Regions from separate parts of the Bacillus sp. EB106-07-01-XG149 genome, predicted to be linked through region 1. Evidence: riboswitches for the same ligand, from Rfam matches in the RefSeq annotation. Region 1 holds a riboswitch; the other holds the start of a gene.
The links. A riboswitch is a leader RNA that binds a small molecule or an ion and turns the genes downstream of it on or off. The one in region 1 is predicted to bind cyclic di-AMP.
Positions count from the first base shown of each region.

Region 1 (7,446 bases):
AGTTTGGGTGGAATAATATTGTACTAGATCCTGTTATGATTGCTAAGGGCGGTGCATCATTATTACAACAGGAAGCAGTACAAGCATTAAAAGAATATTTATTACCAGTAGCAACCGTTGTAACACCGAATGTTCCTGAGGCAGAAGTGTTAACCGGGATGGAGATTCATAATGTTGAAGATAGTAAGGAAGCTGCGAAAGTACTGCATGAACTAGGTGCGAAATACGTGCTTATGAAGGGTGGACATGCAGAATATCAAGGTAATGAAGTAATTGACTTACTCTTTGATGGTGAGCAATTTATCGAATTTAGAAGTGAACGGATTCCTTCAAAGCAAACGCACGGAAGCGGGTGCACATTTGCTTCAGCGGTTACAGCAGGACTTGCGAAAGGCTACTCAATTGAAGAGGCAGTTCTAGAAGCGAAACGATTTATTAGTATAGCAATTGAAGAGCCTTTGAATATCGGAAGTGGTCATGGGCCGACGAATCATTTTGCATATAAATTGAATAAAACACAAGCATAAAGAAAGGAAAAGTCAGTTTTATAACTGGCTTTTTTTCTGTTTACTTTTTTCAAATACAGGAGTAATATATCAGCCAGAATACATTTTTTGTAATACGCTGAGTCCAAATATAAGGAGCGGAGGAACCAATTTGTGCAGTGTCACTAGGGGTGAATCTTTCAATTTTGAAAGTAGGGCTACTCTCAAAGCCCGAATCCGACAGCTAACTTCGTAAGCGTCTTGAGAGAGGACGGTGCCATGATGGATACATCACTTCATCAATCTGATTAGTATAAGGGAATATCAATCTATGTTTGAGTTCTTTTATGCTAAGGAGGATGAGGTACATGGAATTAACACTTATTTGTATTGGAGAAGAAAGCAAGGTAAATAGTTTAAGAGATTTAGTAGCATTTCAACATGAGTTAATTATTTTTACAGCAAATGAAGAGATAGCTGCTGAAGTTAGGAATTGTGGGTTTGATTGGACTTATAGCTGTAGTAAGGCACAAGATTTTACTAGTATTTGTGAGTGTATTAAGAAGGTGATTTTACTAGGGGATGAGCTTCCAATCATTAGTTTCTTCACAGAACACATTCGCTTTTCTTTTCAAGCACCTATTACTGTTGTTACAAGGAATAAACGATATCCAGCGAGGCTCTATGAAAAAATTGGAGCTACATTTGTCGTGTTTACGAATTGTAATAATATTTCTTTTTTATTTTTTGAATAGGGCGGGGGAAAAAAGATGAAGGTGTTGTTACTAGGAGATATAGCGAATCGTTGGGCGGTATCAGTAGAGCGAGTTCAAGAATTGGTGGTGCTTGATCCTATTTTTCCAAGGGCCTATATCATATTGCCATCGAAAGACGCTTTATATTTAAAAACAGATGTTATCGAATATGAGCAGCTACATGCAGAATTGTCACAAGTTTATATTCGCGGGAGAAATTTGCGCGCATTTTTGCGTGGAGAATAAATAGTGAAAAAAAAGAGCGAATGCTAAGTGCAACAAGCTATGCACTTCATGTCATGCGCTCTTTTTATTTCGTATTTAAAAGATTATTTTTGTGAAAAAGAAAGAAAAGACGAGAAAACAGATGAAATAATATTAATAACACTCAATGTAAGCGTTTAAATAGATGGATATTTTCTTATTTTCAGTAATTTAGCTCTTTACAAGTTAAATATAGAGGAGTATATTTACTCTCATAAATCATTCATAAAATTTCCAAAAAAACCTAAAATCGCTGAGTTCCAGAAATGGAGCGGGGGAACCAATTTTGTGCATCGTCACTTGGGGTGAATCTTTCAGTTTTGAAAGTAGGGCTACTCTTTAGGCCCGAATCCGACAGCTAACCTCGTAAGCGTTTAGAGAGGAGGTTTACTTTGTGTTGTTCATTTCGAACACTAAGTAGAGCTTAGTGTTCTTTTTTTGATAAATTAATGGTAAATTTTTACAGAAAAGAGGAATGGCTATGTTAGATGTTGTAATGATCGGGATTTTTGTTGTGTTAGTCGCATCGATGGTAAGTCTTGCAAGTTGGTCAGATAAAGTTGTGAAAGAAGGGAAGCAATCATGACGGTTGCCTTATCGGTTATTGTTGCAGCAATTACGGTGTACTTAGTGTATGCATTATTAAATCCAGAAAAGTTTTAATTAGGGGGAATCATTCATTATGATTTGGGTCGCAGTTGTTATTACCATGCTGTTGTTTATTCTTGTGGCAAAGCCAATGGGGATTTATTTAGAGAAAGCCTTTCAAGGTAGTAAAAAGTTAGATAAAGTATTCGGGCCTTTTGAAAAACTTATTTTTAAAATTACGGGTGTAAAAGAATACAATCAAACGTGGAAACAGTACGCATTGTCATTAGTTTTATTAAATGGATTTATGATTGTTGTCGTATATTTCATTTTCAGACTACAAGGAGTATTGCCATTAAATCCAGCACACATTGAAGGGATGGAGCCTACGCTTGCTTTTAATACAGCAATTAGTTTTATGGCTGATACAAACTTACAGCATTATAGCGGTGAAAATGGTTTATCGTATTTATCACAATTAATCGGAATTACATTTTTAATGTTTGCAGCACCAGCAACGACGTTAGCACTTGTAATGGCGTTTATAAGAGGGCTTGCTGGGAAGGAACTCGGTAACTTTTTCGTTGATTTTACGAGAGCACTAACGAGAGTATTTCTTCCTATCGCATTTATTGCGGCACTAGTCTTTGTCGCACTTGGCGTACCACAAACGTTAGACAGTGCAGTTACAGCACAAACAATCGATGGGGCAAAGCAAAGTATATTACGTGGGCCTGTTGCATCATTCGTGTCCATTAAGGAACTCGGAAATAACGGCGGTGGATTTTTCGGAGCAAACTCTACGCACCCTTTTGAAAATCCAGGGCAAATGAGTAATATTTTACAAATGATGCTTATGATGTTATTGCCAACAGCACTTCCATTTACGTACGGACGAATGGTAGGAAATAAAAAACAAGGTCGTATCCTTTTCGTATCACTATTCATGGTGTTTTTACTAGGATTTATAACGATTACTACATCTGAATTACATGGGAATCCAGCGTTAAATGGAATGGGCATCGAACATGTACAAGGGAGTACAGAAGGAAAAGAAGTACGATTTGGAACAGTATTTTCTTCCCTATACGCAACAGTGACGACAGCTGCTGAAACAGGAGCCGTTAATACGATGCATGATACGTTAACACCAATTGGCGGGTTAGTACCACTCGTAAATATGATGTTAAATACAGTGTATGGCGGAGTTGGGGCAGGTTTTGTGAACATTATTATGTATGCGATTATCGCAGTCTTTATATCTGGATTGATGGTTGGACGGACACCAGAGTTTTTAGGTAAGAAAATTGAAGGTAAGGAAATGAAATTAATTGCGGTAACGATACTATTTCATCCACTGCTTATTTTAGGGTTTTCAGCATTAGCTCTTTCAACAAGTTTAGGAACGGATGCCATTTCTCATTCTGGTTTCCACGGTTTAACGCAAGTGGTATATGAATATACATCGTCAGCTGCGAATAACGGATCTGGATTTGAAGGGTTAGCGGATAATACACCGTTTTGGAATATTACAACTGGCTTAGTTATGTTTTTAGGGCGCTATTTCAGTTTAATTACGATGCTAGCTGTTGCAGCTTCATTGAAAGAAAAGACGGTAGTACCAGAAACAGTCGGAACGTTCCGTACGGATAATAGTTTATTTGGCGGCATTTTCATCGGAACAATTGTAATTGTCGGTGCATTAACATTCTTCCCGATGTTAGTACTCGGCCCAATTGCAGAATTTCTTACATTGAAGTAATGGAGGGTAAATGATGAGACCGGTAGTAGTAAAAGAAAAGAGAGTAAATGATTCACAAATACATGCTGTAGAAGATGAAGTTAGACAAGCGAAAACGATGGATCGTGATATCGTGAAACATGCGATGAAACAATCCTTTGCGAAATTGAATCCGAAAGTCATGATAAAGAATCCGATTATGTTTGTTGTAGAAATTGGATTTATCATTACGTTCATTTTATCGTTTCTTCCAAGTCGTTCTAGTAGTGTACCAGGATGGTTTAATATAACAGTTTCTCTCATTCTATTATTTACAGTTTTATTTGCTAACTTTGCAGAAGCGTTAGCGGAAGGACGGGGGAAAGCGCAAGCCGATTCTTTAAAACAGTCAAAGAAAGATGTGTTTGCAAATGTTGTAAAAGAAACTGGAAACATTGTTCAAGTTTCAGCAACTGATCTGAGAAAAGATGACGTTGTTATTGTAAAACAAGGAGAAATGATTCCGAGTGATGGAGAAGTCATAAAAGGATTAGCGTCTGTTGATGAATCTGCGATTACAGGGGAATCGGCTCCTGTAATAAAAGAAGCGGGCGGTGATTTTTGTTCCGTGACAGGTGGAACGATGGTCGTAAGTGATGAGATTACAATTGTCATTACGAGTAATCCTGGTGAATCATTTATTGATAAAATGATTTCGTTAGTAGAAGGAGCTGCTCGTCAAAAAACGCCGAATGAGATTGCCTTAAATACAGTATTAACGAGTTTAACGCTTATTTTCTTAATCGTTGTTGTGACGTTGCCGATTTTTACAAACTATTTAGGGTTTCAAATTGATACAGCTGTACTTGTAGCGTTGTTAGTTTGTTTAATTCCAACGACAATTGGTGGTTTATTATCAGCAATTGGTATTGCCGGGATGGACCGGGTGACAAAGTTCAATGTGTTAGCGATGTCGGGTAAAGCAGTAGAAGCTGCGGGTGATATTAATACAATCATTTTAGATAAAACAGGTACGATTACTTTCGGGAACCGAATGGCACATACATTGCTTCCTGTAGGAAATGAGACGATTGAGCAAGTAGGGAAATGGGCTGCGATTAGTTCAGTCTTAGATGAAACACCAGAAGGTCGATCAGTTATAGAATATGTAAAAACGAAATCTATATCATATAATCGAGAAATTGCAGAACAAGGTGAATTTGTTCCGTTTAAAGCAGAAACGAGAATGAGTGGTGTTGATTTACAGGACGGAACGAAAGTGAGAAAAGGTGCTGTAGGTAGCGTAATTGAATGGGTTAGGTCACAAGGTGGAACGATTCCGAAAGATGTAAATCAAAAAGCAGATTCCATTTCCAAAGAGGGCGGGACACCACTTGTAGTTGCAGTGAATAATCGTATTTACGGTTTAATTTATTTAAAGGATACAGTAAAGCCAGGTATGCGTGAGCGTTTTGAACAATTGCGCCAAATGGGGATTAAAACGGTTATGTGTACAGGTGATAACCCGTTAACAGCAGCAACGATTGCAAAAGAAGCAGGGGTAGATGAGTTTGTTGCTGAGTGTAAGCCAGAAGATAAAATTGCGGTTATTAAAGCAGAGCAAGATAAAGGGAAACTTGTAGCGATGACGGGTGATGGTACAAATGATGCGCCGGCATTAGCGCAGGCTGACGTTGGATTAGCGATGAATAGTGGTACGACAGCTGCGAAAGAAGCAGCGAATATGATTGATTTAGATTCGAACCCGACAAAAATTATTGAGGTTGTAGGGATTGGTAAGCAATTGTTAATGACGCGTGGTGCGTTAACGACGTTTAGTATTGCGAACGATATTGCAAAATATTTTGCAATCATTCCAGCAATGTTTACACTTGCGATTCCGCAAATGGAAGCATTAAACATTATGAAATTAACATCACCGCTGTCAGCGATTTTATCAGCATTAATATTTAACGCTGTTATTATTCCGTTACTTATTCCATTGGCGATGAAAGGTATCGCATATAAACCGATGAGTTCGAATGCACTATTGGGCCGAAACCTACTTATTTATGGGCTTGGTGGAGTGATTGTACCGTTCATTGGAATTAAAGTAATTGATATAATTGTCGGCTTGTTCATATAAGGAAGAGGGGAAAAAGATGGAGAAGAAACAAAGTATACTATCACCAATCATCCGTATTACTTTTACATTTTTAGTGTTGTGCGGCCTTGTATACCCGCTTATTGTAACTGGTATTGCACAAGCAGTAATGAAGGATAATGCGGATGGAAGTCTAATATATAATGATAAAAACGAAGTGATTGGTTCTACATTAATCGGTCAAAATTTCACAGATCCACGTTATTTTCATGGGCGTGTTTCTAGTATTGAATATAAAGCAGAAGCATCAGGGTCTAATAACTATGCACCATCTAATCCGGATTTAGAGAAACGAGTAGAGAAAAGTGTTGAAGAGTGGAAGAAACAAAACCCAACTGTTCCGGTAACAGAAGTGCCGATTGATCTAGTGACGAATTCAGGTTCAGGGCTAGATCCTGATATTAGTCCGCAGGCAGCTTCTGTGCAGGTGGATCGTATCTCTAAATTAACGAAAATTCCGAAAGAAACATTAGGTCAATTGATTAAAGATCAAACGGAAGGTGCTGCACTTGGCTTATTTGGAGAGAACCGCGTAAACGTTTTAAAGTTAAATTTAGAATTGCAGAAACTACTGAAATAGTAACAGTGCTACCTCAATCTAACGGATTGAGGTAGCGTTGTTTCGAAAGGAAGGTTGTGAGTGTTTTGTATGCGGATGACTATAAACCAACTTTTCAAAGGCGAACACCAGAAGAGTATTTAGAATATATTCGTCAGCAAAACCGCGGGAAGTTAAAGTTATATGTAGGAGCGGCTCCAGGAGTAGGAAAAAGTTATAAAATGCTCTTTGATGCCAGAGAGATGAAAAAGGAAGGTACGGATATTGTAATTGGTTTAATTGAAACGCACGGGAGAAAAGAGACGGAAGACGCAATTGCTGATTTAGAAAAAGTTCCTTTAAAAGAAATAGAGTATAAAGGGAAAGTATTTTATGAACTCGATGTGGAAGGAATTATAAAACGTGCACCGCAAGTCGTTGTTGTGGATGAACTTGCGCATAGCAATATTCCTGGATCTAAAAATAAGAAACGTTATATGGATGTACAGGAATTGCTAGATGCCGGTATATCCGTCTTATCAGCTTTTAATATTCAACATTTAGAAAGCGTTCATGACATTGTAGCTCAAATTACAAATGTAAAAGTAAGAGAACGTATTCCAGATTTTATTTTACAAAAAGCAAATGAAATTCAACTTGTTGATGCAACACCCGAGGTATTAAGGAAGAGATTAATAGACGGGAAGATATATAAAGAAGAAAAAATAGAGCAAAGCTTACAAAATTTCTTCACGCTTAATAATTTAGGGGCACTAAGAGAATTATCACTTCGGGAAGTTGCCGATGATATGGACGAGAAAATTAGTCAAACCGTTATAGAACCGATTGGCGTGAAAGAAAAAATTCTCGTTTGTGTACAATACAGTTCAACAGCAGAGAAGTTAATAAGACGGGGATGGCGCATGGCGGAT
Region 1 is NZ_JBYTDP010000008.1:11,718-19,163, forward strand. It holds gene thiD (bifunctional hydroxymethylpyrimidine kinase/phosphomethylpyrimidine kinase) at 1-527, shown strand, start outside; cyclic di-AMP (ydaO/yuaA leader) riboswitch at 613-760, shown strand; gene AC3WTA_RS24120 (hypothetical protein) at 854-1,240, shown strand; gene AC3WTA_RS24125 (hypothetical protein) at 1,256-1,486, shown strand; cyclic di-AMP (ydaO/yuaA leader) riboswitch at 1,746-1,891, shown strand; gene AC3WTA_RS24130 (SipW-dependent-type signal peptide-containing protein) at 1,986-2,090, shown strand; gene kdpF (K(+)-transporting ATPase subunit F) at 2,087-2,167, shown strand; gene kdpA (potassium-transporting ATPase subunit KdpA) at 2,187-3,854, shown strand; gene kdpB (potassium-transporting ATPase subunit KdpB) at 3,868-5,958, shown strand; gene kdpC (K(+)-transporting ATPase subunit C) at 5,975-6,556, shown strand; gene kdpDN (KdpD-like non-kinase potassium sensor) at 6,613-7,446, shown strand, end outside.

Region 2 (7,446 bases), on a different contig from region 1:
AAATATCCATATATCACAACAAAAACTCCTACTTACTCATAGATATAAAAATTATATCAGTATATCTTTTAGGTTCATATGCAATTATGCATAGCGTATACACAAAAAGGATAGCTTCACTTTCGTAAAGCTATCCTTAAAAAATCTTCTTACTTTTTCAAATGATATGGAACTGTTGTAATAACAACATTTCTTTTATAGAGTAAATACGCACGAATGAGTAAACTAGACTGATTATGAAGAATGTTATGCCAACCTTTTTTCGGAATGAACTGTGGTATAACGACAGTAACTCGGTAATTTGATTCACTCGCTTTATATTGCACTGTATCAATAAACTTTGTTAGCGGTTGAATAATACTTCTATAGTGAGAATGTAAGGTAACAAGTCTTACTTCAGGTTGCCACTTCTTCCATTTCTCTTCAAATTTCTTTTCCTCTTCTCTGTCAAAAGCAACATATACAGCGATAACTTGATCTGCAGAAAGAGCCTTCGCATAGTTCAATGAATTTTCCACCACATGAGTCATGCCCGCTACAGGAACGACAATTACATTTCCCTCAATTGGAACAAGTGGTTCACAAGTTTTTAAACTTAATTGATCGCCCACTGCATCGTAATGCTTCTTAATTCTATGGAACAAGAAGATGATGGCAGGTAAGAAAATAAGGATTGACCAAACTTGTGCAAATTTAGTTAAAAAGAACATGCTCATTACGATAAAACTAATAACTGCACCAATTAAATTAACCGTTAATCTCAAAGCCCATCCTTCAGGTTTTTCACGAAGCCATTTTAATACCATACCCGTTTGAGAAAGTGTAAATGGAATAAATACACCTACTGCATATAACGGGATTAAATGTTCTGTTTGCCCTTGGAAAGCTACAATTAAAATAATCGAAGCTATCCCAAGTATAATAATACCGTTTGAGTAACCTAGGCGGTCTCCTCTAATCGTAAACATTCTCGGTATAAATTTGTCTTTTGCAAGGTTAACTGCTAATAGTGGAAATGCAGAATAACCTGTATTAGCAGCAAGAATTAATATTAAAGCAGTTGTACCTTGTATGAAATAGTACATGAAATTACGTCCAAAAGTTTGTTCAGCAATTTGTGAAACAACTGTTACTTCCTTACTTGGATTAATTCCGTAATAATAAGCTAAAAAGACAATTCCTGAAAATAAAACGGCAAGTAATGCACCCATTGCAAGCAATGTTTTCGCTGCATTGTTAGGTGCAGGATCCTTAAAGTTTGGAATTGCGTTAGAGATTGCCTCAACACCTGTTAAAGCCGAACTACCCGATGCAAATGCTCGTAGCAGTAAGAACAAACTAATTCCCGCAACCGGCGTTCCAATCGGCGTGTGTAAAGTCGGTGAAACGTGACCAGTTAAAATATTGTATATCCCTACCCCAATCAATATAAATAGTGCTAGAACGAATAAATAAACCGGATATGCTAAAACGGAAGCTGATTCCGTTACCCCTCTTAAATTTAAAATAGTAATCAATATAACAAATATAATCGCAATGATTACATTATGTGCATGTAAACTTGGAAAAGCTGATGTGAGCGCATCTGTACCTGCGGACACACTTACTGCCACAGTTAAAATATAATCGACTAATAAAGATCCTCCAGCTATTAACCCTGGATTCATCCCTAAATTTTCTTTTGATACAACATACGCGCCTCCGCCATGAGGATAAGCAAAAATAATTTGACGATAAGATAAAATAAGGGCTGTCAATAACACTAATACCCCAACAGCGATTGGAATTGAATACCAATAAGCAATCGCTCCAAGACCTGCTAAAGCAATTAAAATTTGCTCTGGTCCGTATGCAACCGATGACAATGCGTCAGAAGATAAAATGGCTAACGCCTTCGTTTTATTAAGCTTTTGCTCTCCTAACTCAGTTGATTTTAACGGTCTTCCAATTAAAAACCTTTTAATAGATGAAACCAATGCTATCCACTCTCCAATAATTTTGTACGAACGATTCTGCTAGTTACAGCGGATAAACAATTTCTTCAGAAAACAAAAATGTCTACAAGCCATAACGAAATAGACTTGTAGACATTATATTTTTTGTCGCACAAGCTCCACCTTCCTTCTCAATATAACGCTTACGAGGTTAGCTGTCGGATTCGGGCCTATGAGTAGCCCTACCTTTTTCAAGGATTCACCCCATTGGATTAAGTACTAATCCATAAGAACGGGTCCCCCGCACCATGCGGTTTCAGCGATTTAGAAAATTGAAACTGTGGATTATAATACTCCTTTATTTTCAAAATGTAAACAAAAATTTTGAAAAAGAAAAAAATAAAATGATTGCGCATAATCCGCTGGTAAATATACATAATGAATACTAAAAAACGATAAAGGAGACCCATATGTCTAAAGAAAAGAAGCCTATTTTTTCTGATTCCTATTTAGATGCATTAGCAAATGAAATTAATCAATTATACGGTAAACGTGAACAGGAAATAAATTTGACAGATAGAACGAAAAGAAATAAATAAGTTGTCATAAAAAAAGAAAGCAATACACTTATATATTGCTTTCTTTTTTATTTTTTCATACATCCAATTCTATTGCTGATTTGTTAAAGATCATTTCTTCATACACTTTTAAATTTTGATATACTGCACCCAATAATGGTGCTTCCATAGAAAACTGTTCTGCTACATCTAGTAAGTATCCTTGTATGTGCTTCCCTTCAATGGACGAACCTTTTTCCATATCACGCTGCATCGATGACTTCATATCATACGAAATTTTATCAATTGTTTTCATATGTTCCTGGGCAATATCTTCCTTAATTGGTGCCCCTATATATCTCATGATTTGCACACATTCTTCAAATAAGTTTTGAATAAAATCACGTCCACCTTCGCTTTCACGAATCGGTCCTATTGGTGCACGCATTAATGTTGTCACACCTGACATTACAGTAATAAATAAATATTTATGCCACATATCTTGCGTAATATTTTCACTTAAAACAAAACTAGATTTCGTACCTGCAAATGCTTTAGCAATATGCTGTTTTCTCTCTGAATCTTGAAACTTCATTTCTCCAAACAGAAGTCTGTTGGCAGCGCTAGTTTGTACAATTTCTCCTTGATCGTTTAACGTCGTCTCGATAAAACATAGACCGCCAATCACTTTCTCTTCACCAAATTCTTTTTGTAATAGTGATATATGAGCAATACCATTTAACAATGGAATGATGACAGTATTTTCACCTACAAACGGCTTCAAATCTTGAATCGCCTCGTTTAAGTGATACGCTTTTGTTGAAAATAAAATGACATCAAATGGAGAAGTTCGATCTTCTTTCGTTATTAATTTCGGTTGGAAGGAAAAATCCCCATTCACACTACGAATAACAAGTCCCTTTTCCTCTAATTGCTGTTTTCTTTTACTACGAACAAGAAACGTAACATCTTCCCCTTTTTCGACTAATCGGCCACCAAAAAATCCTCCGACGCCACCAGCTCCTAATACTAAAATACGCATACAACATCCCCCTTTTCAAAATACAATTTTATAACATGTAGTATACATAACATTATACATGTCCTCTACTAAATAAGCTGAATTTTCATTCTTAATCAAGTATAAAACAGTGGTTATTTTCAAATAAATTTGGGCATGTTGTTTTTATAGCATATATGAAAGGAAACAATGTAAATGGAGGCAATACAGACAATCGAGGAAAAAGATGTAGCAACAGCTATATTTCAATTTATATTCCCGTTTTCTTTTAAAACTGGATATGAACAAAATATGTTCCCTTTCTTACAGAAAAATGATTTTCGCCCTTTTCGACTCGATCATCTTGAAAATGAAAATACATACTACGGAAAGTTTCAAGTTTCACATCAAAATATGGAAGCATACTATCTTTCATTTACAAATAAAATTCTATTTCCTCAATCAGAGCACCAAAAAGGATTGCAGCGCTATTCTAAAGACCTTAACTTAACTGGACATTTAACAACAAATTTGATTTCCGTTCCATTCAAAATTCATTCTATTGACGTAACACTTTGTCCTTATGAGCTTGGCTTCTTAACAATTCGGACAGAAGTAGAAACCGCTCCAAACATGACATTGTCAGAAGCAATCGAATTTGCCGCCCACTTCCGTGTCCTTGAAACTAAAAATGATACAACTGAAACTATCTGTATTGAATGTAACGGAAAACAATATTCACAAGTAGAGAAGCTCATATTCGGCGATTTATTTCATGGCTTAACAGACTTCTTTGAGAAAAAGAGATTGCGGAGTTCTTACTTTCAAACATTCCCCTTCTTTGAAGATCAACGAATGTATGTACAAACTTTATTATCCATAAACAAAAAGTCAGACCTTCATGTAATCGATGTATACCGAGCTTCCAGTCTTTCCGGATTAACAGACAATGGCAAGCCCTATATTAGCGCAAATAATGTTCCTTATATTCAAGATTATTTAACAAAACATTCTTATCAAAGATGGGCTCCTAATCGCTACTTTATTATGGAAGAACATATTTTCACATGTATAACAAACGAGGATGAACACGAATTCGCTAAACTTGCTAGTCAAATGTACGGAGAGTTTTATTACGCTTTGTTATTAAATCTATTTCATAAAGTTGTTTTATTAAAGATGGCAAACGCTTATGCTGAACTAAACATTGATCAAGATACAAATGAAATAGAGAAATTAATTTATTCAATCAATTCATTTACAGCGAATTACTTTTCTTTAGAGTTAGTATCCCAATCACAGAGTGAAGATATTTTTTTCCGCTTAAGAAAACTATTTAATATTGAAGTACTTTACTCGAATGCAAAACAAAATCTCGATAGTTTGTTTAAATATCAAGAAAATGTCGCTTCTAAAAAAGATAGCCTTTTACTATTAATTTTAACGCTCTACTCTGTAGTAGGCCAAATGTTAGGGTTTACTATGATTGATCTTTTAAGAAACACCGATTCAAACAAAATCTCGTCGCCACTTGAATTTTTCGCACTTTTAATAGCAATCAGCGGCATAGTCATTTCATTTATTTTAGGCGCGCAAAGTTTATACCAATGGAGTCTACAACATAAACGAAGAAAATCATGGGTAAAACAAACTGTACTTTCTGCTGTGAAAGAGAAAGATGATAAGAAGTAAAGAAGGTTATTTTCAAATTACAAATACGTGGTACGCTTCAGTAAATGAAATTTTTATTAGCGATTTTTAAATTATATCGACTTACCGACAAAAACTGACAAAAAAAGTACCGCATAGTAAAAAAAGTACTCCAAAATAAAATTTGGAGTACTTTTTTATTACACTAATTTATCTTACTTTCCTGCTTCGATTTTCTCTAATGCAGCAGCTACTTGCTCTTCAGTTAATTCGTGTTGCACGATATAACGATTACGTGGGTGTACACGACATTCATGAGAACATGCACGTAAATGTTTTGCTTCGTTTTCTTCAGAACATAAAATTTTCTTATTACATTCTGGATTTGCACAGTTTACATAGCGCTCACAAGGTTCACCTGTAAAGTGGTCTTTACCAACGATAACATGCTCTTTTTGGTTTACTGGTACAGAGATACGCTCATCGAACACGTAACATTGTCCATCCCAAAGCTCACCTTGTACTTCTGGGTCTTTGCCGTACGTTACAATACCGCCGTGAAGCTGACCTACATCTTCGTAGCCTTCACGAACTAACCAACCAGAAAACTTCTCACAACGAATTCCGCCTGTACAGTATGTTAAAATCTTTTTACCTTCAAGTGTTTCTTTGTTTTCTCTAATCCAATCTGGTAATTCACGGAATGATTCGATATCTGGTTTAATTGCACCCTTGAAGTGTCCTAAATCAAACTCATAATCATTTCGTGCATCAATAATAACTGTATCTTCTTGTTTCATTGCTTCATAAAAATCTTTTGGCTCTAAATACTTTCCAGTTATTTCGTGTGGGTTAATGTCATCTTCTAGACGAAGTGTCACTAACTCTGGACGAGGACGTACGTGCATTTTCTTGAATGCGTGCCCTTCTTCTTCATCTATTTTAAATACGATACCGTCAAAGCGTGGATCGTTGTTCATTGCTTCCATGTATTTCTCTGTTTGTTCTACAGTTCCAGAACAAGTTCCGTTAATTCCTTCTTTAGCTACAAGGATTCTTCCTTTTAATTCAAGTGAATTACAAAATGCTAAATGCTCTGCAGCGAATTCTTCAGGGTTTTCAATTGTTGTATACATGTAATATAGTAATACTCTGTATGGTTTTGTAGTTGCCAATGTATTTCTACCACCTATCTAATTTTTAAAATCATGTATAAGTTAACGTTCATATCAAAACATATATAATAAGAAAATGTATCCAAAGTTTTATGCATCCCATTTTCTTCTCTTTATACTATTTTCTATAAGTTAACAAAAATAAAAAACAAGATTACACATCAAAACACTATGGTTAAGTTGTAATCCCAATATATTATATATCATACAAATGCAATTCCATCAATTAATATGCTGTATTATAGGCTTTATGTTCACATAAATTTCAAAAATAGCCCTTTAATTCATTATGTTTCCCCACGTCATCACACCATAAACTCCCAATTTTTTATAACACGACACCATCTATTGCAGCAAGGCATATAATTTGCACTAAGGAAACATTTGTGTTCAAATAAAAATATCATCTAATACATCTAAATGTATTGAAATAAACAATAAGAATACTTACAATAATTTCATCAAGTTAACATTTCAAAGGGGAAAACTACTATGAATAAAGATATATCAAAAGATGAACAAGTCCCTTCTCAAAGTACAACTGTTCAATCCGCACACTTAGCTTTAAGTGGCGAAACGAAAGGCTGGAAACGACTGTTACCGTTTTTAGGACCCGCTTTTATCGCATCCGTAGCTTATATTGACCCTGGTAACTTTGCTACAAATATCGCAGCTGGTTCACAATACGGATATTTACTATTATGGGTTATATTCGCTTCTAACTTAATGGCAGTATTAATTCAAACTTTATCAGCTAAATTAGGAATTGCTACGGGAAATAATTTACCTGAAATAGCTCGCGAGCACTTTCCAAAACCTGTGTCTATCGGCTTATGGATACAAGGTGAACTCGTTATTATGGCTACAGATTTAGCTGAATTTATCGGGGCAGCACTCGGATTGTATTTATTATTTGGAATTCCTATGTTACCAGCTGCTTTAATTACAGCAGTCGGATCATTTATTATTCTTGAGTTTCAACGCAGAGGATTTCGCCCACTAGAAGCTATTATTACAGGGATGATTTTTATTGTAGTAATAGCATTTGGAATCCAAGTTTTTTATGCAAAACCAGAATTAAGTCCCCTTCTTTCAGGACTATTTATTCCGAAATTCCAAGGTGTAGACAG
Region 2 is NZ_JBYTDP010000003.1:883,904-891,349, reverse strand. It holds gene AC3WTA_RS16895 (APC family permease) at 150-1,976, opposite strand; cyclic di-AMP (ydaO/yuaA leader) riboswitch at 2,120-2,266, opposite strand; gene AC3WTA_RS16890 (hypothetical protein) at 2,405-2,533, shown strand; gene panE (2-dehydropantoate 2-reductase) at 2,589-3,533, opposite strand; gene AC3WTA_RS16880 (hypothetical protein) at 3,708-5,183, shown strand; gene trhO (oxygen-dependent tRNA uridine(34) hydroxylase TrhO) at 5,357-6,316, opposite strand; gene AC3WTA_RS16870 (Nramp family divalent metal transporter) at 6,809-7,446, shown strand, end outside.
Region 2: linked by a shared signal. The riboswitch ahead of AC3WTA_RS16895 (APC family permease) and the one ahead of AC3WTA_RS24130 (SipW-dependent-type signal peptide-containing protein) in region 1 are both predicted to bind cyclic di-AMP.